2 regions of the Gordonia sp. NPDC003422 genome follow, and region 2 is predicted to be linked to the other one. Evidence: riboswitches for the same ligand, from Rfam matches in the RefSeq annotation. Region 2 holds a riboswitch; the other holds the start of a gene.
The links. A riboswitch is a leader RNA that binds a small molecule or an ion and turns the genes downstream of it on or off. The one in region 2 is predicted to bind thiamine pyrophosphate.
Positions count from the first base shown of each region.

Region 1: another riboswitch for thiamine pyrophosphate. It lies ahead of thiC (phosphomethylpyrimidine synthase ThiC); the one in region 2 lies ahead of thiO (glycine oxidase ThiO).

Region 1 covers NZ_JBSFQL010000020.1:33,198-48,552, reverse strand. The annotation lists gene ACWDTF_RS17165 (HAD-IIA family hydrolase) at 210-1,004, opposite strand; gene ACWDTF_RS17160 (ABC transporter permease) at 1,137-2,120, shown strand; gene ACWDTF_RS17155 (ABC transporter permease subunit) at 2,122-3,108, shown strand; gene ACWDTF_RS17150 (dipeptide ABC transporter ATP-binding protein) at 3,105-5,159, shown strand; gene ACWDTF_RS17145 (ABC transporter substrate-binding protein) at 5,156-6,841, shown strand; gene ACWDTF_RS17140 (VOC family protein) at 6,852-7,196, opposite strand; gene thiD (bifunctional hydroxymethylpyrimidine kinase/phosphomethylpyrimidine kinase) at 7,226-8,080, opposite strand; gene thiC (phosphomethylpyrimidine synthase ThiC) at 8,077-9,765, opposite strand; TPP riboswitch at 9,757-9,870, opposite strand; gene ACWDTF_RS17125 (GNAT family N-acetyltransferase) at 10,100-10,447, shown strand; partial or broken gene ACWDTF_RS17120 (siderophore-interacting protein) at 10,703-11,457, shown strand; gene ACWDTF_RS17115 (ABC transporter substrate-binding protein) at 11,537-12,562, opposite strand; gene ACWDTF_RS17110 (wax ester/triacylglycerol synthase domain-containing protein) at 12,613-13,935, opposite strand; partial or broken gene ACWDTF_RS17105 (acyl carrier protein) at 13,932-14,201, opposite strand; gene ACWDTF_RS17100 (condensation domain-containing protein) at 14,213-15,355, opposite strand, start outside.
Region 2 covers NZ_JBSFQL010000019.1:73,479-88,833, reverse strand. The annotation lists gene ACWDTF_RS16825 (TetR/AcrR family transcriptional regulator) at 1-263, shown strand, start outside; gene ACWDTF_RS16820 (FAD-linked oxidase C-terminal domain-containing protein) at 267-1,871, shown strand; gene pta (phosphate acetyltransferase) at 1,908-4,007, shown strand; gene ACWDTF_RS16810 (acetate kinase) at 4,004-5,203, shown strand; gene ACWDTF_RS16805 (tetratricopeptide repeat protein) at 5,216-7,777, opposite strand; gene ACWDTF_RS16800 (glutamate ABC transporter substrate-binding protein) at 7,782-8,783, opposite strand; gene ACWDTF_RS16795 (hypothetical protein) at 8,780-10,228, opposite strand; gene ACWDTF_RS16790 (NUDIX hydrolase) at 10,417-10,899, shown strand; gene ACWDTF_RS16785 (2-isopropylmalate synthase) at 11,116-11,490, opposite strand; gene thiE (thiamine phosphate synthase) at 11,893-12,555, opposite strand; TPP riboswitch at 12,612-12,715, shown strand; gene thiO (glycine oxidase ThiO) at 12,710-13,777, shown strand; gene thiS (sulfur carrier protein ThiS) at 13,774-13,971, shown strand; gene thiG (thiazole synthase) at 13,964-14,740, shown strand; gene ACWDTF_RS16760 (ABC transporter ATP-binding protein) at 14,764-15,355, shown strand, end outside.

The DNA.
Region 1 (15,355 bases), on a different contig from region 2:
ACAAACCCAGGCCGCACCCGACCTGGCCGGTGATGCGCCCCGGGGTGCCCTCAGACCACACCCTGTGCCGAATCGGCCCAACTGTGTGCTGCAGCACACAGATTCTCCAACAGGACACAGAGCGTCTGGACCGCCTCCGCGCGGCAGACTGCGTCTCCCCAGGTCAGCGCGGTGGTCGCTTAACTCTTCGGATCAAGAGTGGCGGATTCTCACCAGGTCGGTGGCGCCGGGAACGGATCCTGCGTACGCCCGACGAGGTCGGCGACGGATTCGATGACCATCGTCGGACGGTACGGGTACATCTCCACCGACGCGGCCGTGGAGATTCCGGACAACACCAGGATCGTCTGCATGCCGGCTTCCATGCCGGAGATGACGTCGGTGTCCATGCGGTCGCCGATCATCAGCGAATGCTCGGAGTGGGCGCCCATGCGTCGCATCGCGGTCCGCATCATCAACGGATTGGGCTTCCCGACGTAGTAGGGTTCGCGGCCGGTCGCCCGGGTGATCAACGCGGCGACCGCACCGGTTGCGGGCAGCGACCCACTCGTCGACGGCCCGGTCGCGTCGGGATTGGTCGCGATGAACCGGGCGCCGCGTTCGACCAGCCGGATGGCCGTGGTGATCGCCTCGAACGAGTAGGTGCGCGTCTCGCCGAGCACCACGTAGTCGGGGTCGGAGTCGGTGATGACGTAGCCGATCTCGTGCAGCGCGGTCGTCAGCCCCGATTCGCCGACCACGTACGCCGTCCCTTCCGGTCGTTGTGATTCCAAGAACCGGGCCGTGGCCAGGGCCGACGTCCAGATGGACTCCTCGGGAATGTCGAGGCCGGAGCGCAGAAGCCGGGCGCGTAGATCGCGTGGCGTGCGGATCGAGTTGTTGGTGAGCACGGTGAACGGGGTGCCGGCGGATCGCAGTTCGGCGAGGAAGGTGTCGGCGCCGGGAATCAGGTGTTCCTCACGGACCAGCACGCCGTCCATGTCCATCAAGTAAGTCCAGTCCATGACAGCCGATTATCGTCGCGTCTATGGCATCGGTGGATGAAACAGGGCGCAACCGCCGTCGCGCTGACACAATGTCTGTCAGTCCGGGGGTCGATCGAGTCGGCGCCCACCGATGATCAACGTGGAGCGGATGTGATCGCGTACCTGAGCAAGCGCATCGCTGTATGGGCCTTGCTTGTGTTCGTGGCCACCAACTTGACGTATTTCCTGGCCAACGCGATGCTCGACCCGCGATCCAACTATGCCGCGCGCCGGCCACCCCTGCCCGAGGCTCAGGTCGACGCGACACTGTCGGGCTACAACCTCAACGACAAGGTGCCGATTCTCGAACGCTGGTGGACGTGGCTGAGCGGCATCCTCTTCCACTGGGATTGGGGCAGGACGCCCCTCGGATTGAGCGTCAACGAGCAGATCAGCTTCCGGATGATGTCGTCGGTACAGTTGCTGGCCGCGGCGACGATCCTCTCGACGCTCCTGGGTATCGCGGTCGGCGTCTACACGGCTCTGCGGCAGTACAAGCTGTCCGACCGTGCCTGGCAGTTAGTCTCCCTCGCCTCCATCAACCTGCCGGTGCCTGTTCTCGGACTCGGCATCGTGCTGCTCGGAATCTCGGTCAACCAGGCACTCGGAAACACCGTCGTCTACGTATCGGGGTCGGAGAGTCTGGGGATCAGCGGGTTCTGGGCGGTCGCGGGCGACCGTGCGCAACACCTGATCTTGCCGACGCTGACCTTGGTGATCGGCGGCTACGCGGGATTGCACCTGCTGCAGCGGTCGCTGCTGCTCGACACCATCAACTCCGACTACGTCCGCACGGCACGCGCCAAGGGCCTGACGCGGGGACAAGCGGTGCGCAAGCACGCACTGCGGACCGCGATCATCCCGGTCGCGGTAGGTATCGCCTTTGCGATCCCCGCGGTTTTCACCGGTGCTGTCTTGACCGAGACCATCTTCGCCTGGGAGGGCATGGGGCGGTATTTTGTCAGTTCGATCAACACCAGTGACATCAACGGAGTGGTGGCGGTCGCTGCGTTCGGTGCCGCGGCGACGGCTGTGGGCGCGATCCTGGCCGACATCGTCGTCGTGTATCTCGACCCTCGAGTGCGGGTGAGCTGACATGTCGAATCTTCCCCAGGAACCGAATCGCACCGGATCGGGCGGCCACGACGCCGCATCCGTGCCGATCATGGGCGAGAGCGGCGGCCTGCTCGCCGAGAGCGACAACTCGACGGCCCCGCTCGCGCATCGTCGGTCGGGTCGCACCAAGATCCTCGCCAAGAGATTCATGCGAAACCGGTCGGCGATGGTCGGCCTGGTGATCTTCGTGCTGCTCGTCCTGTTCGCGCTGTTCGGTGGGATGGTGGCCAAGTACTCCTACACCGACGTCGACTTCTTCGCGATCGCGTTGCCGCCGTCGCCGGAGCACTGGTTCGGGACCACCAACGCGGGCAACGACCTGTACGCACAGGTGGTCCACGGCCTGCAGCGGTCGTTGACCATCGCGATCTGTGTGTCGGTCGGGACCGCGGTGATCGCCGCCCTGCTCGGCGGGTTGTCGGCGTACTTCGGGGGCTGGGCGCAGCGAATCATCCTGGGTGCCATCTACATTCTGCTGGTGGTGCCGTCATTCCTGATCCTGGCGTTGGTGTCGACCAGCACCGGCGGCGACTGGCGATGGCTCGTGGTGGTGCTGATCGCCTTCGGCTGGATGATGCTGGCCCGAGTGATCCATTCGATGGCCTTGTCGCTGCGGGAACTCGACTACGTCACCGCCGCCCGGTACCTCGGTGTGCCTGCGCTCGTGATCATCGTCCGGCATATCCTGCCGAACATGGCGTCGTTGCTCGTCTTGAATCTCGCGCTCGGGGTGGTCGCCACCGTGCTGACCGAGACGGGCCTGTCGTTCCTCGGTTTCGGCGTCAAGATCCCCGACGTCTCGTTGGGCTCGCTGCTGCAATCGGGCAGTGGTTCACTCGAGTCGTCGCCGTGGTTGTTCTGGTTCCCGGCCGGAGCCCTTGCGTTGCTGACCATTTCGATGGCGCTGATCGCCGATGGCTTGCGCGACGCCTTCGACCCCACCTCCACCAAGGGTGCCGCCTCGTGAACGACGTGGTGCTCGAGGTGGGTGACCTGCGTGTGTCCTTCGGCAGCGAAGCCGGTCGGGTGGAGGCCGTTCGTGGGCTGTCGTATGAGCTGCGTTCGGGTAAAACCACGGCGATCGTGGGCGAGTCGGGCTCGGGGAAGTCGGTGTCGGCGATGGCCGTCCTCGGGCTGCTGCCTGACACAGCGCGCATCGACGGATCGGTACGGCTGCGCGATCGGGAGCTGATCGGACTGTCCGACAAGGACATGTCGTCGATACGAGGCCAGGAGATCTCGATGATCTTCCAGGATCCGTTGTCGTCGTTGACGCCGGTGTTCACCGTCGGATCGCAGATCGTCGAGGCTCTGCAGGCACATCAGCGGATCGCGTCGAAGCCGGCGTGGTCGCGCGCGGTGGAGCTGCTCGACCTGGTCGGTATCCCCGATCCGGCCAGGCGCGCCAAGGCTTTTCCGCACGAGCTCTCCGGCGGTATGCGACAGCGCGTCATGATCGCGATGGCGATGGCCAACGACCCGGCGGTCATCATCGCCGACGAGCCGACCACGGCGCTCGACGTCACGATCCAGGCGCAGATCCTCGACCTGTTGAAGACCGCGCAGCGCGAGACCGGTGCGGCGGTCTTGCTCATCACGCATGACCTCGGGGTGGTGGCCGGCACGGCCGACGACGTCGTGGTGATGTACGCGGGCAGGCCGGTCGAACGCGCCGACGTCGACACGCTCTACCAAGAGCCGCGGATGCCCTACACGATCGGGCTTCTCGGCGCGGTGCCCCGCGTGGACCGCCGCGTCGAGATGCTGACCCCCATCCCTGGTACGCCGCCAGTGCTGATCGACCCGCTCGACGAGTGCATGTTCGCGCCGCGGTGCCCGATCGCCATCGACGATTGCCGGAGCAGCGAGCCGCCGCTGCGGAAGATGTCCGCACACGGCCACGATGCGGCGTGTGTGCGCTCGGGTGAGATCACCGGGGCCGGCACCGTTTCCGGCGATCCGGTGTTTCCGGTATCAGACGTGTCATCGTCGGAATCCGCAGTGCCACGCGAGGATCGACCCGTGGTGCTCGACGTCGTCGGGATGCGGAAGTTCTTCCCGCTCACCAGTGGCCTCCTCAAGCGTCGGATCGGCACGGTGCGCGCGGTCAAGGGCGTGAGCTTCGACATCCGCGCTGGCGAGTGCATGGCCATCGTCGGCGAGTCCGGCAGCGGGAAGTCGACGACGCTCCTCGAAGTGATGGACTTCGCGCAGCCCGCCGGCGTGGTGCGAATCGGTGGGGTGGATCCGGCGTCGGTCCGCAAGCGGGCGGCGCGCTCGCTTCGCCAAGACGTCTCGATCGTGTTCCAGGACCCTTCCGAAGCTCTCGATCCGCGTTTCACCGCCTACGACATCGTCGCCGAACCATTACGCGCACTCGGCACTTCACGTTCCGACACCGAGGCCAAAGTGGCCGGGCTGTTACGACGAGTGGGCTTGGACCCGGTACATTCGGATCGCTTCCCGGCCGCGTTCTCGGGTGGCCAGCGTCAACGACTCGCCATCGCGCGTGCGCTGGCGACAGATCCGTCACTCATCATCCTCGACGAGCCGCTGTCGGCGCTCGACGTCTCGGTGCAGGCCGACATCGTCAACCTGATCCGGCAACTGCAGTCCGACGGCGATGTTGCCTATCTCGTTGTCGCACACGATCTGTCGGTGGTACGGCACTTGGCCGACCGGGTCGCGGTGATGTACTTGGGCGAGTTCGTGGAGGTCGGCGACACCGATCGCGTCTTCGACAACCCGGCCCACCCCTACACGCGCGCGTTGCTGTCGGCGGTGCCGATCCCCGACCCGGCCGCCGAACGCGCCCGCACGCCGATCGTGCTGAGCGGCGAGCAGCCGAGCCCCACCGCCGAGATCGTGGGCTGCAGTTTCACCGGGCGATGCCCGCTGTATGCAACACTCGACGACGAGCGCCAAACCCGGTGCCGGAGCCATCACCCGGAGCTGCGCGTCATCGGTGACGCCGACGACCACGCAGCGTCCTGTCATTTCATGGAGGTCAGCGTATGAGGGGTTCGGGCAAGAGCGGCTTGGGTAAGACACGGCTGTTGGTCGTGCTGGCCGCGGCGTGCATGGGTGTGGCACTGGTGTCGGCATGCGGGAGTGACTCCGACACCGGCGCTCCCATCTCGGTGACCGGCGCCCAGATCAACGAACAACCGCGCGACAACCTCCGCGAGGGTGGATCGCTCACTACTGCGCTTGTGGAGGTCTCACCGCAGTGGAACACCTTCCAAGCCGACGGCACGGCCTACACGCAGTTGTTGTGGCGTTGGTACAACCCGAACCTGGCGTATTTCTCACCCGACGGCGAGTATCGACCCAACACCGACTTCGTGACGAAGGTGGACAAGACCCTGGTCGACGGCAACACCGTGGTGACCTACACGCTGAACCCCAAGGCGTCCTACAACGACGGCACGCCCTTCGATTACCGCTCCTTCGTGACGACCTGGCAGGCCAACTCCGGTAGAGATGCCCGCTACGTCACGAGTTCGACCGACGGATACGACAAGATCGACTCGGTGACCCGGGGAGTCGACGATCGCCAGGTGGTCGTCCGCTTCAAGGGTGTCTACGCCTGGCCCGACGGGCTGTTCAACAATGTTCTGCACCCAAAGGTCGCAAATCCGGACTTCTACAACAAGGCCTATCTCCAGCAACCCCATCCCGAACTCGGCGCCGGGCCGTACACGATCGCGTCCTACGACCGCAATCAGGGCACCGTCGTGTTCCAACGGAATCCCAAGTGGTGGGGCAATCCAGGGAAGCTCGATCAGCGGGTGTTCCGGCAGATGGAGTCCCAGGCCTCGATCAATGCTTTCCGCAACGGGGAGATCGACGCCACTGGAGTGGGCACCAAAGATCGTTTGGCGCAGGTGAAATCGATGAGTGGCATCGACATTCGGACGTCGGCCACGCCGGCTCAATCCCTGATGGTGATCAACACCGATTCGCCGATCCTCGCCGATGTCCGAGTTCGTGAGGCGATCATGCGCGGCACCGACCGGGCGACGCTGGCGAAGATCGAGTTCAACGGACTCAATTACTCGGAGCCACTCCCCGGCTCGTTGTTGCTCTACTCTTTCGAGAAAGGCTATGAGGACAACCTCTCCGGCGTAGTGGACTTCAATGCCGACCAGGCCAAACAGCTTCTCGACCAGGCGGGTTGGACGGTCGGGGGCGACGGCACCCGGACGAAGGACGGTCAGCGGCTGACGCTGACCTTGCCGACGCTCGGCGACGATCCCACCGGGCAGGCCCAAGTGCGGGCCTTGCAAGCGATGTACAAGACCATCGGCGTCGACCTCAACGTGATCCAGCGTCCGTCGTCGGACTTTTCAAAGGTCGTCACCAACAAGGAATTCGACATCTTCCTGATGGGCTTCCAGTCCAGTGATCCGTTCGGAATGGCGTACTTCTGCCAGATCTGGTGCGAGAAGTCATCCTTCAACAAGAGTGGTGCCGGTTCGCCGCAGTTGGACGCCGAGATCGCACGGGTCGGGCAGATCGCCGATCCGGCAGAACAGATCGCGGCGGGAAACAAGGTGGAGCGCACCGCCTTCGCGCAGTACGCGATGCTTCCGTTCACCAACGGGCCCACCATGGTCGCCGTGAAGCAGGGACTCGCGAACTACGGTGCGGGGCAGTTCTTCGTCGGCCCGGTCGAGGACATCGGCTGGCAGAAGTAGGAGGGCGGCCTCACCGGTGCTTGAGCACGTTGACGACGTTTCCGGCCGGATCACGGAAGAAGAATCGGCGAACGCCCCACTCCTCGTCGGACAACGCGTGGACGATCTCGAGCCCGGCGGCCTCGGCGGCCGCGTGTGCGGCGTCGACGTCCTCGACCTGGAGGGAGGCGACCGGATTGCACGACGCGGTCGCATCTTCGGTCATCAGACTGAACTGGGCGACGTCACCGGAGCCGAGCGTGACGATCCAGCCATGGTCCATCAGCACCTCGAGGCCGAGGGTCTGCCGGTAGGCGGTGGTGGCGGCCGCGATATCGTCGACGGTCAGAATGGGTACTGCGCGTGACAGCTTCATTCGGCCACCATAATCGGTGACGGTGGCCGTTACGGCCGGCTCACGCGCCACAGAGGGTTGACGGGACCGTGCCCGGCACCCAGCGGGTACGCCGCAGCGAGACCCTTCGATACCCAACTCTTGGCGAAGGCAACCGCGTCGGGTACCGAATACCCGTGTGCGAGTGCGGCTGTGATGGCCGCGGCGAGGGTGTCGCCGGCGCCGTGGTCGTGGGGGGTGTCGATGCGCACGTGGTCGAACTCGTGGAACTCGGTGCCGTCGTAGAGCAGATCGGTGCTGCGGTCGGAACTCCGCAGATGTCCGCCCTTCACCAATGCCCACTGCGCACCCAGGCCGTGCAGAACCCGGGCCGCATCGCGTTGGGTGGCATCGTCGACGACGTCGATTCCGGTGATGAGCCGCACCTCGTCGAGGTTGGGCGTCACCACGGTGGCCAGCGGAATCAGCGTGTCACGCAACGTGTCCAAGGCCTCGGTGGCGAGAAGCGGGTCGCCGTGCATCGAAGCGCATACCGGGTCGACGACGAGCGGTACGTCGGAGCCGCGGCCCAGACCGGACTCTCGGCACTGCGCCGCTACCGCGTCGATGATCGGGGCCGACGCCAGCATGCCGGTCTTGGCCGCACCAATGCCGATGTCGTCGATCACGCAACGCATCTGGGCGGCCACCACGTCAGGAGTGATCTCCTGGAAACCGCTGACACCCAGCGAGTTCTGCACCGTGACCGCGGTGACCGCAACACAGGCATGAAGACCGAGTAGTGCAAAGGTGCGCAAGTCGGCCTGGATGCCCGCGCCGCCACCGGAGTCCGACCCGGCGATGGTCATCACCCGGATCGGGGTGGAACCCGGTGCGGCGGTGGGTAACAGCGGGACGTCCGTCATGTGGTGGTGGCCTCCAGGGGTAGATAGACGCGGTTGCCGGCCTCGACGAACTCCGCCGACTTGGCCGCCATCTCCTGCGCGATCTTGCGGTCGATGTCCTCGGCGGTGACGAGATTGTTCTCCTCGGCATAGGCGCGCACGTCGGCGGAGATGCGCATCGAGCAGAACTTGGGGCCGCACATGGAACAGAAGTGGGCGGTCTTGGCCGGTTCGGCGGGCAGTGTCTCGTCGTGGTACTCGCGGGCGGTGTCCGGGTCGAGGGCCAGGTTGAACTGGTCGGTCCAGCGGAACTCGAAGCGCGCCTTGGACAGTGCGTCGTCGCGGGACTGTGCACCCGGCAGTCCCTTGGCGAGGTCGGCAGAGTGCGCGGCGATCTTGTAGGTGATCACACCGACCTTCACGTCGTCGCGGTTGGGCAGCCCGAGGTGTTCTTTCGGCGTGACGTAGCAGAGCATGGCGGTGCCCGCCTGGGCGATCATCGCGGCGCCGATCGCCGAGGTGATGTGGTCGTAGGCTGGTGCGATGTCGGTCGCGAGCGGGCCGAGGGTGTAGAACGGCGCCTCCTCGCAGAGCTCTTCCTCGAGCCGCACGTTCTCGGCGATCTTGTGCATCGGGACGTGGCCCGGACCTTCGATCATCACCTGCACGCCATGGGATTTCGCGATCTTCGTGAGCTCGCCGAGCGTTCGGAGTTCGGCGAACTGCGCCTCGTCGTTGGCATCGGCGATCGAACCCGGACGCAGGCCGTCGCCGAGCGAGAAGGTGATGTCGTAGCGCGCGAAGATCTTGCACAGCTCGTCAAAGTGCGTGTACAGGAACGACTCCTGATGATGGGCAAGGCACCACGCGGCCATGATCGACCCGCCTCGGGAGACGATGCCGGTGACCCGTCGGGCCGTCAGCGGGACGTATCGGAGCAGCACCCCGGCATGCACCGTCATGTAGTCGACGCCCTGCTCGGCCTGCTCGATCACCGTGTCGCGGTAGATCTCCCACGTCAGTTTGGTGGGATCGCCGTTCACCTTCTCCAAAGCCTGATAGATCGGCACCGTGCCCACCGGGACGGGCGAGTTGCGCAGGATCCATTCGCGCGTCATGTGGATGTCCTTGCCGGTGGACAGATCCATGATGGTGTCGGCCCCCCAGCGCGTGGCCCACACCATTTTCTCCACTTCCTCGGCGATGGAACTGGTGACCGCGGAGTTGCCGATGTTGGCGTTGACCTTCACCGCGAACGCCTTGCCGATGATCATCGGTTCCGATTCCGGGTGCCGATGATTCACCGGGATCACCGCACGGCCAATCGCGACCTCGCTGCGGACCAACTCGGCGTCGACGCCCTCGCGAGCGGCGATATAGCGCATCTCGTCGGTGATGATCCCCGCGCGTGCCCACGCGAGCTGGGTGGCGGCGCCGTCGATGGGGTCGGGTCGCTGCCACGCGTCGCGGATGGGCGGCAGGCCGGCTTGGACGTCGATGTGCGCCGTCGAATCGGTGTACGGCCCGGAGGTGTCGTAGACGTCGAGGTGCTCGCCGTTGGTGAGGTGGATACGGCGCTGAGGAACGCGAAGGTGGTCGAGTTCGCAGTAGTGCTTGATGCTGCCCTCGATCGGGCCGGTGGTCAGCAGGTCGGCGTCGACGGTGATGTCGGTGCGCGAACCGGATGTGGGTATACGAGTGCCCATGAGATGTCTCCCTACGCCGGCATTACCCGGACAGGTTCAGGCGGTCGGCGACCGCCCGTCGCCATCTCAGCCCTCGGTGTCGTGAGAGCCCCCGCGATGTTGAGTTGTGGCTGTGAGTCAACCCCAGCGGTGCGAACGCACCGTCCGACACTCTACGCCCTATCCGACCGGACAGGATTGTTTGCTGTGCCTCCGTAGCCATGGCAGGGCTACGGTTCCGTAAGGTACTGTGTGACCCGAATCACAGTAGTGACGTGAGGCGCCTGGCTGGGGAATCAGGCGCACACGCCGTGGTCCGTGCGTAGTCGTCTGAGCATTTCCGGGAGGGAATCCGTTGAACAGGAAACATCGGCAACCGCCGCCGCAGTCCGCGCAGGCGATTCTCCAGCAGATCTCACAGGTCGTGCACAATCCCGAACGGGATCGATTCGAGTTGTGGGTGGCCGGCGACCTGGTCGGCGTGCTCGGCTATTCGACCGAGACGACCGACGGTCAGACGACGGTCACGGTGCTGCACACCGTCCTCTACGACGAGTATTCCGGTCATGGTCTCGGGACCCGGCTGACGCGGTGCGTCATCGGATACGTCCGCGACCAGAACGCGCGGTTGCGGCCGGTGTGTTCGTTCACCAAGCACTACGTCGACGCCCATCCGGGGATCGTCGCGCTTGCGCCGGCCTGATCCGACGAGTGCAGCAGTCGGTCTCCTGACCAGGGCAAATCCGTCAGCGTCGTACCCGAAAAATCTAGGGGAAGAACTTCTTCCCCGGGGTTCATGGTCGTCCGCGAGAATTTTCTGGGGGAGGACTCCAAGGGTAGGGGAAGAAGATTCCTCCCCTACTTTTGTGGCGGCGGATCGGGGTCGACGGTGGCCACCGAAGTCGAATGCAAGTTAGGGTAGGCTAATTTCGAAACTGCTGTCGACGGGAGGCTGATGATGACAGAGGTGTCCACCAAGGGGCGTGGCTGGCAAGGTGCCGTGCTCAAACTGCTGCGTGCCGACGACTTCGCGTTCACCGTGACCAGCACGGAACCGTCACCGATCACTACGTGCGCCTCGGATTCACCGGTGGCGGATTGCTGACGGAGGTCAAGCAACACCCGACGATGTGGGTGCGAATGTGGTTCGAGGACAACGGCAAGTTGCATCAGCGTGGCTACACGCTGGTCGACCCCGATCCGGCGTCGGACACTTTTCACATCGAGTTCGCCATCCACGACGGCGCGTCGGCACGCTGGGCGCAGCAGGCACAACCCGGCGACACGATCAATGCGACGGTGATGGGGTCGAAGTTCGAGATGCCCGACCCGCCCGCGAAGGGATTCCTGATCGCGGGCGACACGGCGTCGATGGCCGCGATCAACTCGATTCTCGACGCGATCTCGGCGTCGTCGGCGCCGGAAACGCCGGCCACCATCTGGTTTGAATACCAGCATGAGTCCGACAAAGATTTGCCGCTGCGATCGCGCGCTCAGGACACCGTGCACTGGATCGCCCGCGAGCGTTCTGGGGCAGCCCTGGTCGAGACGGTGAAGGCGGCCGCCTTTGACGCGAGTGGCCATTTCGGTTGGGTCGCACTCGATTCGGCGAGTACACGGGCTGTGACTGCAGCCTTCAAGAACGATTTCAACTTGGGTAAGAAGGCCGTCAAGGGTATGGCCTACTGGATCGAGGGGAAGTCCTTCGGCTGAGCCGGAAGGGATCTGCGCTCGCAGCTGCAACACACAAGGGCGGGACCGCAATTGCGGCCCCGCCCTTGAGTGTTGAAGTTCAGCTCTGCTTCGCCGTCGCGGCCAGGGCCGGGTTCAGGCGGTCGAGGACCCACGGGATCGACAGGACGCTCGGCGTGTTGAGCGCGTTGATCTCGTCGGAGGTGAGCGCCGGCGCGGCGCCGGCCTTCACTCCAGCGAGGTTCGAATAGCCTGGCAGACTGCGGAACTGCTGGTCGAGCTGTGGTGTCGCACCGGTTGCCAGCACCAGGTTCGCGTCGAGGACGGGTACGTTCTCGAGCCCGATGGTGAACCGAGGTGCGTTGCCCTGGCGAGCGCGCTCGGCCGCCACCGTCGGCGAAACCTTCAGTCCGATGCTGGTAAAGATCTGTCCCGCACCGTCATTGGGGTCGCCGAGAACCGAGATCTGTGTCGGCGTGTACATGAACGAAAGCGAGTACGTCTTGTCGGCCAGCCCCGGGTTGGCCGTCTTGACCGACGAGTACTTCTCGTTGACTCCGTTGATGAGCTCGGTGGCCTTCTCCGGTTCCCGCAGCGCGGTGCCGAGCACGGTCACGAGCTTGTCCCACGGGTCCACCGACGAGGCACTGACCGCGCCGATGGTCGGCGCCAACGCCGCCAACTGGTCGCGCAGCGCGGCCGGGGCGTACGACGGGACCAGGATCAGATCGGGGTTGAGCTTGGCGATCTGGGTGATCTGCGCGCTCGGGTCGGTCGGCGAGGTGATCGCCGTCGACGAGTTCAGCTTGTCGCTGGTCCAGGGCGCCTTCTGCGCCGGATCGGTCTGCCCGGTCAGATAGCCGACCGGCGTCACGCCGAAGGCGAGTACGGTGTCGATCCATTGCGTGCCGACGGCCACGATCCGTTGCGGCACAGCGGGAATCACCACCGGCTTCTGACCCGGCAGGTCGGCGATGGTGACCGGCGAGACGCTGGCCGGCGTGTCGTTCTCCTCCGGCGCACTGCATCCCGCGAACAGTCCGGCAGCCAGCAACGCGGCCAACAGGGCCGCGATCGGTGTGAGCGTCCGGGTGCGTGATCTGGGACGATTTCTACTTGTGGGCATGCACTTTCCTCAATCCCCGACGTTGTGGACAGATCTCGATGCAGCAAGACTCACTGCGCGGGTGTTGCCTCCGCTATGACCGCGTCGAACGCTTCGATGAAGCGTGCCGCGTAACCCGGCAGCGCCGCGGGATCGGCGACAATACCGAAGGTGGTTGTGCCACCAAGGATCAGGCACGTCACCGAGAACGAATAACCGACCAACGGCGACAGCGGTGTCAGGGCGGCGATCTTGCGCCCCAAAGCCGACCGGACCCGGGTGAATCCGGGGTTGATGCCGATGTGGATGTCGGGACTCATGCGGTCCATCGACGCGGCGACGATCTCCCGCATCTCCGCCCATGGCGGAGCCGGTTCCTGATCGTTGGCGACCAGCGCCAACTCCATACGCGACGATTCGACGATCGCGAGTTCGGCACGCGCCCGATCGATGTGACGATTCAGGTCGGACTCCGAACCGAGCAGGTTGAGCAGCGAGATCGCGACCGCGTTGCCGGTGTGCCGGAAGGACTGGTCGAGCGTGACCGGGAGTGTGACCCGGATGCTCTCGGATTGCGGCCCTTCGCCATTCGGCGCCGCGACGCTCAGGGTTTTGGCGATCGCGCCGAGGAGGAACTCGTGCACCGACGCATCGTGCGCCTTGGCGGCCCGACGCAGCGTGCGGGTCGACGCGCGATACAGCGCGATCTCCCGCTTCCCGGATTCTGTCAGTGCAGGCCAGTCGCGGCCGGCCTCGCCGTCCATCCACTGCTTCTCGAAGGCGACGCGGGAGGAGTGCAAGAGGTCCGGATCGATCGGCCCCGTGCGGAAGCGCGGGCTCGTGGCGAAACGCTCGAACTCGGAGAAGTCCCCGTCCTTGACATCGGCCAGCAGTCCGGCAAAGGCCGCACCGGCGATCCCGTCGGAGAGACTGTGGTGGACCTTCAGCAGGATCACCTGATCCCCGGTCTCCGACGAGGTCAGAAGCGTGACGCTCCAGAACGGATCCGGCCGTGGCAGAGGCTGTTCGAGCAGAGCCGCGATCCGTCGGTACAGATCGCCGCGGTCGGTGAACCGATCCTCGGTGACGTGCCGATCGACATCGACGTCGTCGTGCAGGACGATCTCCGGCTCGAGCTCGCGACCCTCGCGCACACCGATCCGGAACAGATCGAACAGCGAGACACGCTCGCGCACGCGGGCTCGCACTGCGTCGAGCGTCAACGCCGGGTCGCCGGGCTCGAATTCGAGCGCCATCGCCCAGTGTCCGTGGCGACTATCGGTGTCGGTGTGCAGGTAGGTGAAGTCGGTCGGACCGAAGTCGGTCACGGCCGGGGCGGTGGAGACAACGGCGCCGGGAGCGGAGCGAGCGGGCCGAACTGTTGCCGAACTCATTGTGACGCACCGCTCATCGTCGTGCTGCCCATCTTGGCGCGGATCGCGTTCTCGAGATCGCCGACCGTTTTGCATTCGTAGATCTCACGCTCGGTCAATGCGACGTCGAGACGTTCTTCGATGGCCACGACACCAATGGCGAACGCCACCGAGTCCAGGCCGAGATCGTCGATGAGCAGGGACGACTCGGTGACATCACCGAGCGAGAGGTCGAGGTCTTCTTCGAGGATGCTCTGCAGCGCCTCGTGAATCGAATCGGACATGTGTAACTCCTTTGCTACTGCCGTGCGGCAGCCTGAACAACACTGACATTCGCACTCTGTGTCAACAGATCTCGCAGTGACAGGTGCGACTTCTTCGGAAGGTCGGCGACGAGTGCGGAGGCGACCTGAGCGGCGCGTCGTGCGACGTCCTCGCCGAGGACGTCGGTGCGGTACTCGATTTCGAGGTGCACATCGTCGTTCTCGCCGGTCTCGAAGGCCAAAGACAGGGGATAGTGCACGATGTCCTTGAAGATCGTCTCGCAGCTCACTTCGGCGCCGTCTGGGGTGGGGACACCGCGCAGCGGGGCGTTCTTGGCCAGGGCCATCACCTCGGCGACCGGGAAGCGGCCGCCACTGTTGCGCAGCGCGGTGAGGATCGTGCCGTAGTCGACAGACGAGTACTCCATCGCGGAGTACACGGTCGAGACCGCGGCGCGTACCGCCTCGTCGGCGCGGGTGGTCGGGTCGAAGGTGAAGCGCATCGGCACCACGTTGCCGCTGTACCCGACGCGATCGATCGTCTCCTCCGGCCGCCGGTTATCGGCTGGGACAAGAAGATTGAAGTCCGACGCATCGGTCAGCGCGAAGACGGTCAGTGCGCACACCACGATGAGCATCGCGTTCGATGTCGCGCCCGACTCCCGCGCGAACCGCTCGAGTGCCGCAACGTCGTCGCTGTCGATCGGCTGGCTGATCAACCGGCCCGGACCCTCGCCGAGCACCGAGAACCAGCTGTCCTCGGGACTCGTCTGCGGCAGCGCGCCGGAGATCGGGTAACGGATACCCTCGGCGGCCCAGGTTGCGCGTGCATGGTCGACGGCAGCGCCGACCAGGGACTCCGGTCGCGCCGACGGATCGCCGGCGGGCGCCGGCGGGAGTCCGGCTTCGGGATCGTCGGACACGAGAATGCCGATAACCGGCGGGAGGATGGTCTCGTCGCCGGCGAGGTGGTGCAGAACGAGAATCATCGACAACCCGTTGTCGTGCTTGTAGATCCGTGCGCGGCCGGGTGCCTCGCGACGCAGGTCGAACGGCTGTTTGGCGAGCTCGGCGGCAGCGGCGAGAACGGCGTCTCGTGTCTGCGGACGTTGCGTCTGACTCGAGGTCGCGTCGGTGGTGCCCCACTCCCAGATCTCGCCGGGAACAACCCAGCGCCC
Region 2 (15,355 bases):
AGTACGTGCTGCGCAACGAGCCGGAGGAGGTCGTCGGCGCGCTCGTCTCAACCTCGACCGGCAGCGGCCCGACGCTGATCCACCAGATCGTCAACGAGACCCTGCCCGACATCGAGCCGCAGATCGGCGACCAGCTGACGCCGAATCCCCGCGGCGCTGCCGAGTTCCTCGTGCGCACCATCTACTCGCTGATGCTCATCCCCGACACCGCCCTCACCGACGACGAGATCGCCGATCTGGTGGTCCGCGCGATCGTCAAATAGCAGATGTCCGACGAGACCGCGACAGACGAGACCGATCTGGCAACGGTGCGGATGCACCGACCCCGCTGGGGTGACCCCGACAATCCCGGTCACCTGCCCGACGCCGCGCAAGCCCTCACCGCCGGTGGATCAACCGATCGAGGCGTCGACCCGGACCACATCCCGGTACCGGAATCCACCATCCCCGACGCCGCCCGAACCGCACTCACCGAGCTGCTCGGCGCCGACCACGTCGTCGTCGATACCGGTGAGCGCGTCCAGCACACGCGTGGCTTCTCGACCCCCGACCTGCTGCGGCTGCGCGCCGGCGACGTCAGCGCGGCCCCCGACGTCGTCGTCTTCCCGGGCAGCCACGACGAGGTGCTCGGCATCCTGGCGCTGTGCACCGACCATCGGCTCGCGGCGGTCCCGTTCACCGGCGGCACGTCGGTGGTGGGTGGTCTCGAACCCGAGCGTTCCGGCCTCGACGGTGTGGTGTGCATCGATCTGCGTCGGATGAACCGTCTCGTCGAGGTCGACGAGATCTCCCGGACCGCAACGTTCGAGGCCGGAATCCGTGGCACCGACGCCGAGATGGGTTTGCGTGAGCGCGGATTCACCCTCGGCCACTTCCCGCAGTCCTACGAGGGGGCGGGGATCGGCGGATATGCCGCGACACGGTCCGCGGGCCAGTCGTCGGCCGGCTACGGACGCTTCGACGAGATGGTCGAAGGCCTGGTGCTGGCCACCCCCCGCGGCACCATCGAACTCGGTACCGCACCCAAATCGGCTGCGGGACCGGATCTTCGACAGCTCGTTCTCGGATCGGAGGGAGTGCTCGGGGTGATCACCCGGGTACGGCTGCGCATTCACCCGCTTCCCGCGGTGCGGGTCTTCGAGGGGTGGCGATTCGCTTCCTTCGACGACGGTGCACGTGCCCTCCGACGCCTGGCCCAGGACGGTCCGCTGCCGACGGTTCTACGGCTCTCCGACGAGGTCGAGACCGCCCTCAACCTCGCCGATCCCGACCGGCTCGGCGGCGAATCGTCCGGCTGCCTGGCGATCACCGGCTTCGAAGGCGGGCCCGACGACGTCCGGTGGCGTCGCGCCGCGGCCGCCGCGCTCCTCACCGACTGCGGCGCCACCCCCCTCGGTACCGAACCGGGGGAGTCGTGGCGTACCGGACGGTTCCGGGCGCCGTACCTCCGGGACCCGTTGCTCGACGCCGGTGTGTTGGTGGAGACCTTGGAGACGGTCACGTTCTGGTCGGGGCTGGCCGACCTGAAGGCGTCGGTGACCGGAGCGCTCACCGATGCCTTGACCGCGTCGGGCACACCACCGCTGGTCATGTGCCACATCAGTCACGTGTACCACTCGGGTGCGTCGCTGTACTTCACCGTCGTCGCGCCGTTCGGCGAGGACCCGCTGGCCGATTGGGCGGCCGCCAAGTCCGCCGCGAACGCCGCGATCCGCGCCGCCGGCGCCAGCATCACCCACCACCACGCGGTGGGCCGCGATCATCGCGCCGCCTATCACGACGAAATCGGTGCCCTGGGTGTCGAGTTGCTGAACGCCGCGAAACGCGTTGTGGACCCGGCCGGGATCTGCAATCCCGGCATCCTGCTCTGACGACCGTACCCACCCCCAACGGCTAGGCTGGCACGCATGGGCGACGACGCAACTCCGACCTCGCACAGCATCTACATCGCATCCGCGGAGGGTGACACCGGAAAATCGACGGTCGCGCTGGGCCTGCTGGCCTTGCTCACCGCAACAGGTGGCCGGGTCGGGGTGTTCCGCCCCATCTCGCGTGGCGCTGCGGGTGAACGCGACTACATCCTCGACCTTCTCATCGAGTACGACTCGGTCGACATCGACTACGAGGACTGCATCGGGGTCACCTACGACCAGGTGCACGAGGACCCGGAAGCGGCCATCGCCGAGATCGTCGCTCGTTTCCACGCGGTCGAGGCGCGGTGCGATCGTGTGGTGATCGTCGGCTCCGACTACACCGACGTGGGCAGCCCGTCGGAGTTGAGCTACAACGCGCGGATCGCCGCCAACCTATCGGCACCGATCATCTTGGCGCTCAAGGCCGCCGACCGGACTCCTCAGGAGGTGCACGGTCTGGCGGAACTGTTGATGGCGGAGATCGCCGCGTCACATGCGACGACGGTGGCGCTCGTGGCCAATCGTTGTCCGCCCGACCAACTGGTGGTGATCGAGAAGGAACTCGAGAAGACCGGTATCCCGACACTGTGTCTGCCCGAGGAGCCGATCCTCGTCGCGCCGACGATGGCCGAGCTGAAAGAGGAACTGGGCGCCGAGATGTACAGCGGCGACACCGAACTCCTCGATCGGGAAGCGCTCATGGTGATGGTGGGCGGTATGACCGTCGAGCACATCCTCGAGCGTCTCACCGAGGGCACCGTGGTCATCACCCCGGCCGACAGGTCCGACGTCCTGCTGGCGCTGGTGAATGCCAATGCGGCCAAAGGGTTTCCGCGGCTGGCGGGGATCATTCTGAACGGTGGACTGCGACCGCATCCGATGATCGAGGCTTTGGTCCAAGGACTCCGGCCGAACCTGCCGATTCTGGTCTGCCAACAGGGCACCTACGAGACCGCCCGCACGGCGGCGCATACGCGCGGTCGGCTGGCAAAGGGTTCGGCTCGCAAGATCGAGGCGGTGCTCTCGCTCGTCGAAGAGCACGTCGATCCCGAAGAGGTGCTGCAGAAGTTGAACGTCGGCACCCCGACCGTGGTGACCCCGCAGATGTTCGAGTACGGGCTGATCGCGCGGGCCCGCGCGCAGCGCCGACACATCGTGCTCCCCGAGGGCGACGACGACCGGATCCTGCGCGCCGCAGGGCGTTTGCTTCGACGCAACGTCGCGGATCTGACGCTCCTCGGCGACAGCGACGCCGTGCACACCCGTGCCGCGGATCTCGGCGTCGACCTCACCGGCGTCGACATCATCGATCCCGCGTCGTCGGATCACCTGAACGAGTTCGCCGCGGCCTACACCGAGATGCGCAAGCACAAGGGTATGGAATTCGAACGCGCACAAGAGATGATGCGCGACGTCTCCTACTTCGGCACCATGATGGTGCACACCGGCCGCGCCGACGGGATGGTGTCGGGGGCGGCGCACACCACCGCGCACACCATCCGGCCGGCCTTCGAGATCATCAAGACGAAGCCGGGTGTGTCGACCGTCTCGAGTGTGTTCTTCATGTGTCTGGCCGACAAGGTTCTCGCCTACGGCGACTGCGCCATCGTGCCCGATCCCACCGCCGAACAACTCGCCGACATCGCGATCAGCTCGGCGCAGACCGCTTCGCAGTTCGACATCGAGCCGCGCGTTGCCATGCTCTCCTACTCGACGGGCAAGTCCGGATCGGGCGCAGATGTCGACAAGGTCAGGGTGGCAACGGATTTGGTGCGTGAGCGTGCCCCGGAGGTACTCGTCGAGGGGCCGATCCAGTACGACGCGGCGGTCGAGCCCAGCGTCGCGGTCACCAAGATGCCCGATTCGGCGGTGGCCGGTCGGGCGACCGTGCTGATCTTCCCGGACCTCAACACCGGCAACAACACCTACAAGGCGGTGCAGCGCAGCGCGAACGCCATCGCGATCGGACCGGTGCTCCAGGGGCTGAACAAGCCCATCAACGATCTCTCCCGTGGCGCACTCGTGTCCGACATCGTCAACACCGTGGCAATCACTGCGATCCAGGCCCAGCAGCCCGCAGGAGGCGAGCAGTGAGCGGCTTGACCGGTGCCGTTCTCGTCCTCAACGCCGGCTCGTCGTCGCTGAAATATCAACTCCTACACCCCGATACCGGTGAGGTGTGGGCCGACGGCATCGTCGAACGGATCGGTGAGAACGACTCGTCGATCACCCATGAGCAGGGGGATGTCGAGATCCGCGAGACCGCGGCGATCGCCGACCACCTCGCCGCGATCGAGTGGGCCATCCGATGTTTCGCCGACAACGGCACCGATCTCGCGGCAGCGGGTCTGGCCGCCGTCGGCCATCGGGTGGTGCACGGTGGTCGGACGTTCTACGAACCGACCATCATCACTCGCGAGGTGATCAGCGAGATCACCCGGATCTCACCCCTTGCGCCGCTGCACAATCCGGCGAATCTGATCGGTATCGAGGCCGCCCGGACCTTTCTGCCCGACGTCCCGTCGGTCGCGGTCTTCGACACCGCCTTCTTCCACGGTTTGCCCGACGCCGCCGCCACGTATGCCATCGACCGGGGGGTTGCGGACCTCCATGCCATCCGCCGCTACGGCTTTCACGGCACCAGCCACGACTACGTGTCGCATCGCGTCGCGGATTTCCTGGGCCGCGACTACGACGAGCTGAACCAGATCGTTCTCCACCTCGGCAATGGTGCGTCGGCGTCGGCTATTGCCGGTGGCCATCCCATCGACACCTCGATGGGGATGACACCGTTGGAAGGGCTGGTGATGGGTACCCGCAGTGGCGATCTCGATCCGGGCCTCGTGTTGCATCTGCACCGCGTCGCCAAGCTGTCCGTCGATCAGATCGATACCCTGCTCAACAAGCAGTCGGGGTTGAAAGGGTTGTGCGGCGAGAACGACTTTCGCGCGATCTCGGCGCTGATCGAGGCCGGTGACGAGAATGCCCGCCGGGCTTACGATGTCTACATTCATCGCCTCCGCCGCTACATCGGTGCCTACATGATCGAGCTCGGCCGGGTGGATGCGATCACCTTCACCGCCGGTGTCGGGGAGAACTCGACCCCGGTTCGCACCGATGCCCTCGCGGGCCTCGAGCATTACGGCATCATCATCGACGCGGAGCGAAACGCTGTGCGCAGCAAGGAGCCACGGCGCATATCGGCGGACGACTCGGAGATCGACGTGCTGGTGGTCCCGACCAACGAAGAACTCGCCATCGCCCGGCAGTCTGCCGCCGTGGTGGCCTGAGAGTCCGCCGGATCAGAACAGCGTGTCCGGCCTGACGTAGTTCGCGAGGTCGACGAGCATGAAGCGGTGGTCGCGGTTGGTTCGGGTCTGCCGGGCGAGATGACGCAGTGAGCGTTCCGTCCCTGCGCGGATACCCGACTCGGTGAACGGGAAGCCGAGCAGGGTCGATGGCTCGCTGGAATCTTTTGCGGCGTCGGGGTTCTCATGCATCCAGCCGAGCGCGGTACCGAGGACGATGAGCAGCATCCGGGATTTGCGCGGTTCGGTGTCGGGAATCTGCTCGAGCCGCCGGGCAGCTTCGACGATCTGCTCGCGGGTGACCTCCGATGGTGACCGACCGTGCACCAGCGCGATGACCGCCGTGGCGCGGGCGGTGTTGAAATGCCGGCTGGTTGCGGGAACCTCATCGAGTGGGCGGATCGCTTCGTCGTAGTCTCCGACAGCCACCGACAGCCGTGCGAGACCGAAAGCAGCGGTGACGATTCCATGGTCGGTGAGCCACAGGTCGTGGTAGTGATGTTGCGCCACATCGAAGAGTTCCGAGATTCGCCGTTCCGACGCCGGTGACTCGCCCTGCTCGTCGGACAGCCACCGGCCGATCAATTCGGCGGTGCCGGCGACCGCGAGTTTGGGTCCGATCTCGCCGGGCATCGCGCTGAGCACCTCGTCGAATCGCTCGTAGGCGAGTTCGGGTTCGTCGTTCATCAACGCGCAGATACCCATGTACCACTGCACGCGCCACGAATTGCCGTGGTGTACAGATACTTCGCGGAGCAGCGCCAAGGCGGTGTCGACGTCGTCGAGTTCGAGGTGTGCTCTTGCCTCGGCCAGATCGATCTCCAGTGACGGGTGGCCCTCCTGGGCACGACGGCCGAGCAGCGACACGAAACCCTCAGCGCGCGCGGCATTGATCGAGTCGAGGGTTTGCCGCGGGTCCGACAGCGCGGCCGAGGTCAGCAGGCCCGCAGCCGGATCCATCGGATTGACCAGCGGAACCGGCAGCGCCCGGGCGATGTCGACCGGATCGTAGAAGGCGGCCTGGTCGGGATCGAAGAAGCCGTCGACCGGCGCGAGCATCAGATCGGTCCCGAATGTCGAGCGCTGCGGCGTGAACACCGTCGACAACGCGGGCCGGGGAACACCCGTGTGCACCGCGACAGTTTCGCGCAGCACATTGAGTACCTGGGTGGTCATCTCTTCGGCCGACGCGAATCGATCACCGGGATCGGTGGCCGTAGCTCGTTGCAGCAGAAGATAGTACGACGGGTTCTCCTCGAACACCGGGGTGGTCGACGGGTCGGGGAGGCCGTCGACGTAGCGGCCCTTGCGCATCTCGATCGGCACGGTCAGCACGGCGAGGGTCCGTCCGACGCTGTAGATGTCGGTGGCCACCTGTGGTCCGGTCTTCACGATCTCCGGTGCCTGGAAACCGGGTGTGCCGTAGAGATGTCCGTAACCGTTGATCGCCGACACCGCGCCCAGATCGATCAGCTTCACCTCGTCGCTGCCGACCATGATGTTCTCGGGCTTGACGTCGTTGTACACCAGGCCCACCGAGTGCAGGTACCCGACGGCGAGCAGCACTTCCAAAATGTAGGCGAGTGCTTGTTCCACCGAGAGTAGTTCGGCACCTTCATGATCCGAGGTGATCTGCTTGAGCGTCCGTCCGCCGATGTACTCCATGACGATGTAGCCGTAGCGCTCGCCCTGTTCGCCGATGTGCTCGACGAAGTTGTAGATCTTCACGATGCCGGGATGATTCACCGACGCCAGGAACTGGCGCTCGGCGACGGCGACCCGCTGTGCCTCCGAATCCGAGGAATTCAGCAGGCCTTTGAGGACCACCGGCCGATCCGACACGTTTCGGTCGATCGCGAGGTAGATCCATCCCAGTCCGCCGTGCGCGATGGCGCCGGTGATCTCGTACTGGCCGGCGACCACGGTGCCCGGTGCGAGCCCGGGGACAAACGAGTAGCGCGCACCGCAATGCGGGCATGTGCCCGAGACCTCGCCCTTCCCCGGACCGGAGGTGCGCCCCACCGGTTTTCCGCAACGCCAGCACACGCGTTTGGATTCGACGATGACCGGATGGTCGAGGACGGCGTCCTCAGGCTCGATGTCGACGATCTTCGGCATCTCGACCAGCCCGCTGCCGAGCCGCCGTTCGTGGACCGCTGCGCGACGGCTGGGTACGAGGCGTCGGGTCTGGCGCCCCGATCCGACCGGCGCGTCGTCGGCCACCGGCGGCCGAGTCGCGAAGACCCGATCGGTCTGGGCGTCGGCACCCGGCAATTCGGTTGCCTGCGTTGGTGCATCGCCCTGTGGATCGGTGTCGGCGTCCTCGTTTCCGATCGTCTGGTAGTCGTCGCCATCGGCAGGACCACCGTCATCGTCATCGTCGTCGCCCATCAGGTCGGCGAGACTGACCTGCTGTGTGCCGACGTGTTCGTCTTCTGGCGTCTCGTCGTCGAGCAGCGCGTCGAGCGACACACGTTGGGTGCCGATGTGCTCGGACTCGTCGGCGTCACTTGCCTGCGTCGGCGAATCCCCGTGCGGTTCAGGATCGGTCGTCATCGCATCAGTCCCGATAGGTCACGAGTGGGGGACCATAACCGCCGCTGTCCCCGAGGACCGTGAGCCACTGGTTGTACATGCGCCACCACGTTCCGTCCGCGCGAATGCGCTCGAGGACACCGTTGACGAAGCGCACCAGATCGTCCTTGCCGTGCGGGATTCCGACTCCGTAGTATTCCTCGCCGAGACTGGGGCCGACGACCTGAACCCACGGGTCCTGCGCGGCAAGGCCGGCCAGGATCGCATCGTCGGTGGTCACCGCGTCCACCTGGCCCTGCTGCAGCAACACCAGGCAATCCGCCCAGGTCGTGGTGCTGATCAGATGTGCGCGCGGCTGGATCGACTGGATTCGTCCGATCGACGTCGCACCGCGTGCCGAACACACCCGCTTGCCCGCCAGTTTCTCCGGACCGGTGATGCCGGATTCTTTCAGTGCCAGAATACGTTGCGAGGCAACATAGTACGGCGAGGAGAAGCTGACCTCACGAAGGCGCTCGCAGGTGATGCTCATCGTCTTGACCACGACGTCGACCGCCCCGGTCTTGAGGGCCTCGATGCGTTCGGCCGAACTGAGCACCCGGAACTCCACGCGCCCCGGATCGTTGAAGATCGCGCGCGTGATCTCGCGGGCGAGGTCGACGTCGAATCCCTTGATGTCACCCGACATCGGATCTCGGAAGCTGAACAGGTTGGACCCGATGTCGAGCCCGACGATGAGCCGTCCATGCGCGACGATCTCGCCCATCGACGATCTCGGCGGCATCCGGCCGGGCGCCGGCATCCGGGCCGGTGGCCGCAGACTCTCGGTGGCGTTGCAGGATTCGGCATTCGGCGGCGGTTCGAGAGGGACGTTGGTCTGCACTCCCGCGGGCATGGGGGTGATCGCGGTGGCGGTCGGGGGTGGGGCGTCGGGTGCGGGGAAGGTGACGCACCCGGTGAGGATCAGCGCGGCGGCGGTGAGGATGCCGAAGACCGTGCTGCGGCGCCGAATCGTATTCGTGTTCATCGGTACTCCCTGATGCGCGGTATCAGGCCGAGAATGACTGCGGCGGCCGCGAAGATGGTGAGCATCAAGATGCCGGTGCCGGTGAAACCGAGGACCCGCTGGGCGGTGTTGATGTCGTCACGGAAGGAGGTTCGCGCCGATGTGATGGCGTCGACCAAGGCCTTGTCGACCGCGCTGTAGCTGGTCGCCGAACTGTTCTCGTCGTCGCCGACGGTCATCGTGCGTGCGCGTCCGAAGGCGCCGGATTCGATGTACCCGCGCACCACGGCGTCGGTGGCCTTCCAGCGCTCCACCGCGGACGCGACAGCGTCGAGTTGCTCGGTACTCACCGAACGTCGCACGTCCTCGTTGTCGCGCAGGCGTGCGACGGTGGCGGTGATGCCTTCGGTCGACTGGGCGAAGGAGCGTTCGAGCCCACCCTGATCACCGCGCCGCACCAGTGCCAGGGTTTCCGCCGACCGCGCCTGCTGGGTCAGGATGCGCGCGGCGGTGAGTTCGCGGAGGGGGTCGGCCCCGCCGGTGCGGGCGTCGCTGGTCGCGGCCACCGACATGAGCCCCGACGCCAAGAGCCACACCGTGCCGGTGGTGATCGCCAAGATCGCCGCGACCACGCCGAGATTGAAGCGGCGCCGGGTACGTCTGGCCAGGTAGCGGGAGGTGAGGATCAGGGCCAGGAGCACGGCCAACAGCGCCGCGTAGACGGTCCAGGGCGGACGACTCAGGCTTCGCTGGGGGTCGGCGATCGCCAGCGATCGCTGTTCGTAGAGGCGCTGCGCGGCCGGCAGGATCTGGTCCTGCATCATCGACGACGCCTGGCCGAGGTAATCGGAGCCGACCGGGTTGCCCTGCCGGTTGTTGGTCCGCGCCGTCTCGACCAGTCCGCTGTACACCGGGATGGAGACCGCGAGGGTGTTGAGATCGGCGGCGACCGCTTTGTCGTCTCGATCGGGTGTGCCGTCCGCGCCGGGCTCACCTGAGCTGCCGGTCGCGAGGATCAGCGACGACGAAGCCGTGGCCAGCGCATTTGCGTAGCGAGTACGGAGTTCGGGGGTCTCCAGCCCGCCGGAGATGAACGCGGCGTTGGCCGACGCATCGGCGACCGACAGCGATGAGTACAACACTTGACTCGCTTCGGCCAGGGGCTCGGCCCGGTCGATCATGCGCTGCAGGGTTTGGGTGCGGTTCTCCAGCACGGTCGATGCGTACAACCCGGTGCTGACCGACGCCGCGGCGAGCACGATCAGGATGGTGACGAGCTTGCCGGGTGTCGTCACCGCATAGTGGCGCAGGGTGGCGAAGGGGGATTGGGCGCGCTCGCGAGCTGCGGCGACGAGTTCGCGGCGGTCGGCGAGTACCTGCCGGATCGGGGGCGACGACTGTCCGGGCCGCACCGTCCTTCCGGCGCGGGTGAGTACGGTCCGCATCGGGGACGCGTCGCCGGTCACCTCAAGATCCCTTCTCAGTCCTGTATGTGTTTCAGCCTAGGCCATGTCGGGGGTACCCGACCGGGTTCGACACTGCCCGAGATCGAGGTCCGATATGTCGGACCGAATGACCCTGGCGAGGGTTGTCTGACTCACATACGGTGGAGATGCCCGGTTGCATCACGACAACCGGTATGCGAGGAGGCGGAGTGCGCGGGGACGGCGACGGTTGGGTGATCGATCCGGACGGCTCACGGTATTGGGGTGTCCACGGCGCGGCGGGACTCCTGCTCCGGGCGCCACTCGACGGCGGTGCGACCGGAATACTGCTGCAACATCGAGCGGTCTGGTCTCATCAGGGCGGCACCTGGGGTCTCCCCGGAGGTGCGCGGGACTCCCACGAGAGCGCCATCGACACCGCCGTGCGCGAAGCCGACGAAGAGGCAGGGGTCCGCGCCGACCAGCTCACGGTTGTCGCGGCGCTGGTCACCCACCAATCGCCGAGCGGGTGGACCTACACCACCGTCATCGCCGATACGTCCGAACCGGTCCGCACGGTCGCCAACGGCGAATCGGCGGAACTGCGTTGGGTGGGCGAACATGACGTCGACACACTGCCACTACACCCGGGATTCGGTCAGGCTTGGCCCGGCCTCCGCGAGCGCATCGCCCGTCTCGACCTGCAGACCTGATTCGAAGAATTTGGCGACCAATCCCGTTGACCTGCGGAAATGAGCCAGCGTCGTGCCCGCAAAATCTAGGGGACGAGTTTCTTCCCCGGGGTTTGTAGTCGTCCGCGAGAAATTTCTCGGGGAAGACACCAAGGGCCGGGGAAGAAACTTCTTCCCCTACTTTTGTGGGCGCACGTGCCTGGCGTCGCGTTCGGCGGGTAGGCGGCCCGCCCAGACTCACTCGCTCCCGGCGAGCAGCCGGTTCGCACCCGCGACAAGCGCGTTGACGTTGGCCTCGTCGCACGTCGTGCCGTCACCGAGCGCCCACACCTGCCGGTCGTCCCTTTCGCACAGCAGGAATGCCGTGATCTGGCCGTCGCTGACGCGCTGGTGGGATTTAACGATGGAGATGGGTGCGCCGATCTCGTGCAGCATCGACGTCATCGCGCCGACCGGACCGCTGGCAACGGCGGACAGCGACATGATCCGGTCCTCGAGCGCGAAGGTCGCGCGGCACTCGACGAGGTCGTGGTGGGTGGGCTCCATGGACCATGACCCGAGTCGGATGCTTCCGCCGGGGGAGTAGTGATCGATGAATTCTGGAAAGGTCATGCCGGATGCCTCCTCGCGCATACCCCGGGGCAGTGGTGAGCCGTACCGGCGGGCGAACGGGTCGCCCATGGGCCGACCGGCGTGCTCATCGCACGAACAGGATCGTTGAGAAAGATGAAGGCTGTGCATCGCGTGTACCGATTTCGGTCGAAGTGAAGATGACCGACGTGCGCACGATAGACCCCGCAGCGGGGGGTCGGTCAGATTCAGACCCCGCTGCGGCGGGTTACGAGCGCGTTCGCGATGTACAGCATGATGGCGACCACCTTAGACCCGCCGTTCGCCGGGCGGCAAATGACTATTCGCCGCGTCGGGAATCTGTACCTGCCGGCGCGACGAAATGCACCGTGCACGTGGTCGGGCCGCCACGTACAGATTGCCTCCAGGTCTGAGGGCAGCTGGTCAGCGTCGAATCAGCGCCCGCGCCGCCGATTCCGGATCGTCCGCCGCAGTGATGGCACGCACGACGACGATCCGTTCCGCCCCGGCTGCCCGCACTTCGGGGAGCCGGGCGAGGTCGATGCCGCCGATCGCGAACCACGGCTTTACCGGGTTCGTCGTGGCGACCGAGGTCACCAGATCCAGCCCGGCCGCCGGCCGTCCCGGCTTGGTGGGCGTCGTCCAGCACGGGCCGACGCAGAAGTAGTCGACGTCGTCGTCGGCCGCGGCGCCTGCGGCCTGGTCGACATCATGCGTCGACAGCCCGATGACCACGTCGGGCCCGACGATCTGCCGGGCGGCAGCAGGCGCGAGATCACCCTGGCCCACATGCAGGACGTCGGCCTGAGCCAGGGCCGCGATGTCGGCGCGATCGTTGACGGCCAGCAGCGCTCCGCGAGCACGGACCACCCGACGCAGCTCCGCGAGGATCGCGAGTTCTTCACGCGCCTCCAGCGTCCCGAATCGCTCCTCGCCGACCGATCCCTTGTCGCGCAACTGGACGATGTCGACGCCACCGTCGATGGCCTTCGAGACGAAATCGAGCAGATCGCCGCGCTCTCGCCGTGCGTCGGTGCACAGGTAGAGCGTCGCCGTGTCGAGTCGCTGTCGGGGCGAGATGGTCATCGGGTAGACGCTACCTTCGATAAGTCAAGACCGACCGGCCGCGTAGGCTCATGATCGGAGTACATCACGGGAGCCCGGCCGGGCTGAGAGTGCGGAGAAGCCGCAGACCGTCTGACCTGATCCGGGTAATGCCGGCGAAGGAAGGTGATTGCACGTGCAGAGTGTTGCCGTTGTGGGCGGCGGCGTCATCGGGCTGTCCATTGCGCTTGCGGCATCCGACGCCGGTTGGCGTGTGCGGGTCGTCGACGCGGGAGTCGCCGACCGTGCCTCACATGTGGCCGGCGGCATGCTCGGATCGTTGGGCGAGGGCATTCCGGGCGAAGAGACGCTGCTCGCGATGTCCGTCGAATCGGTTCGACGCTGGCCCGCCCTCATCGACCGGCTCGGCGACCCGAACGTCGTGACCGCCACCGATTCGCTGTTCGTCGCCGGTACCGCAGCCGACCTGCACCGTCTCGACCATCTCGCCCGGTTCGTGTGGTCTAAGCAGACCGACGCTCGCACGGTGCTCACCTCGATCACCGGCCGCGACATCCGCGCACTCGAGACGGCGCTGAGTACCCGGCTCGTGGGCGGCTACCGCGCCGAAGGCGAATGGGCACTGGACAATCGGCGGCTCCTGACAGCGCTGCGGGACACGGCCCGCGCGTCGGGCGTCGTGTTCGACGACACGCGAATCGGTTCGCGAGACGCGCTCGACGACGACCAGGTGGTCCTCGCCGCCGGATTGGGCACCAACGCACTATGGCCGCAGGCGCAACTCCAGGCCGCCAAGGGTGAGGTGCTCAGGTTGCGGCGCACGCGGTCCTCGGTGCCACCGCCGCGCCACGTGATCCGCGCGGCGGTCGGCGGCCGCAATGTGTACCTGGTGCCTCGTGCCGATGGAATCGTCGTCGGCGCAACGCAATACGAAGCTCCTGTCGATGCCGGCGATATCCTTCCCGAGGCAGGCGGAGTGCTCGACCTGCTCGCCGACGCCACCGAGGTGATGCCGGGGCTGCGTACGTACGAACTCGTCGAGGCGGGCGCGGGCCTACGTCCATGCACGGCGGACGGACTGCCGATCATTCGGCGTCTCGACGAGCGGACCGTGGTCGCAACCGGCCACGGCCGCAACGGAATTGTGCTCGCACCACTCACGGCCGACGAGGTGGTGGGGCTGCTCGGTGATCCGCGGCGGGCACCCACACCGGCGGCAATGACTTCGGGAGGCGAGAGATGACGATCACGGTCAACGGCGAACCGACAGCGGTGGCCCCGGAAACGTCGGTGGCCGCGCTGCTGACGCATCTGGGCCTGCCCGACCGCGGGGTTGCGGTCGCCGTCGACGGCGCGGTCGTCCCGAAAGGCTCGTGGGCGCAATCCATTCCGGATGGTTCGGTGGTCGAGGTCGTGACGGCGGTGCAGGGTGGCTGACTGCACAGATCCGTTGCGGATCGCGGACCGCGAGTTCGGATCACGACTCATCACCGGTACCGGCGGCGCGACGAGCCTGGCGGTCCTCGAACGCGCACTGATCGCGTCGGGCACCGAACTCACCACCGTCGCGATCCGGCGGGTCGACGCCGCGTCGGGCACCGGAGTGCTCGACCTGCTCCGGCGCCTCGACATCGCACCCCTGCCCAACACGGCAGGCTGCCACACGACGGCCGAGGCGGTGCTGACCGCGCAACTGGCCCGCGAGGCCATGGAGACCGACTGGGTCAAGCTCGAGGTGGTCGCCGACGAACGCACCCTCATGCCCGATCCGATCGAACTGGTCGACGCCGCGTCGGCGCTGGTCCGGGACGGGTTCACCGTGCTGGCCTACTCCAACGACGACCCCGTCCTCGCTGCCCGGCTCGAAGACATCGGCGTCGCTGCTGTGATGCCCCTCGGCTCCCCGATCGGCACTGGCCTCGGCATCCTCAACCCGCACAACATCGAGATGATCGTCGCGCGGGTGCAGGTGCCGGTGATCCTCGACGCCGGGATCGGCACCGCAAGCGACGCGGCCCTCGCGATGGAACTCGGTTGCAACGGAGTGTTGCTGGCGTCGGCGGTCACCCGGGCCGACGACCCGGAACGGATGGCCGCCGCCATGCGCCACGCGGTTCTCGCGGGCCGGTTCGCGGCGCAGGCGGGACGGATCCCGCGTCGCTTCTGGGCGGAGGCGTCGTCGCCCGAGCGCGCGACCAGCAGTTGAGTGGGTCACGCTATGGTCGGGGTGTGCTCACAGTCCAGAAGCTCACCAAAGACTTCGGCGACAAGCGCGCCGTCGACAACCTCAGTTTCGAGGTGTCACCCGGGCACGTGACGGGCTTCCTCGGCCCCAACGGTGCCGGCAAGTCGACCACGATGCGCATGATGCTCGACCTCGACCGTCCCACCTCGGGTTCGGTCGCCATCGACGGTCAGCGCTACCAGGATCTCGAGGATCCGATCCGGCAGGTGGGGGCGCTGCTCGACGCCAAATGGGTCCATCCCAACCGGAGTGCGCGGTCGCATCTGCGCTGGCTGGCGGCGGCCAACCGGATTCCGGCGAGTCGGGTCGACGAGGTCATCGAGATGGTCGGTCTGACGTCGGTGGCCACCAAGCGCGCGGGTGGCTTCTCGCTCGGCATGTCGCAGCGGCTCGGCATCGCCGGCGCACTCCTCGGTGACCCGCACACGCTGATGTTCGACGAGCCGGTCAACGGCCTCGACCCCGAGGGCATCGTCTGGATTCGCGGATTCATGCGACAGCTCGCTTCGGAGGGGCGCACCGTTTTCGTCTCCAGCCACCTCCTTGCCGAGATGGCGCTCACCGCCGACCATCTCA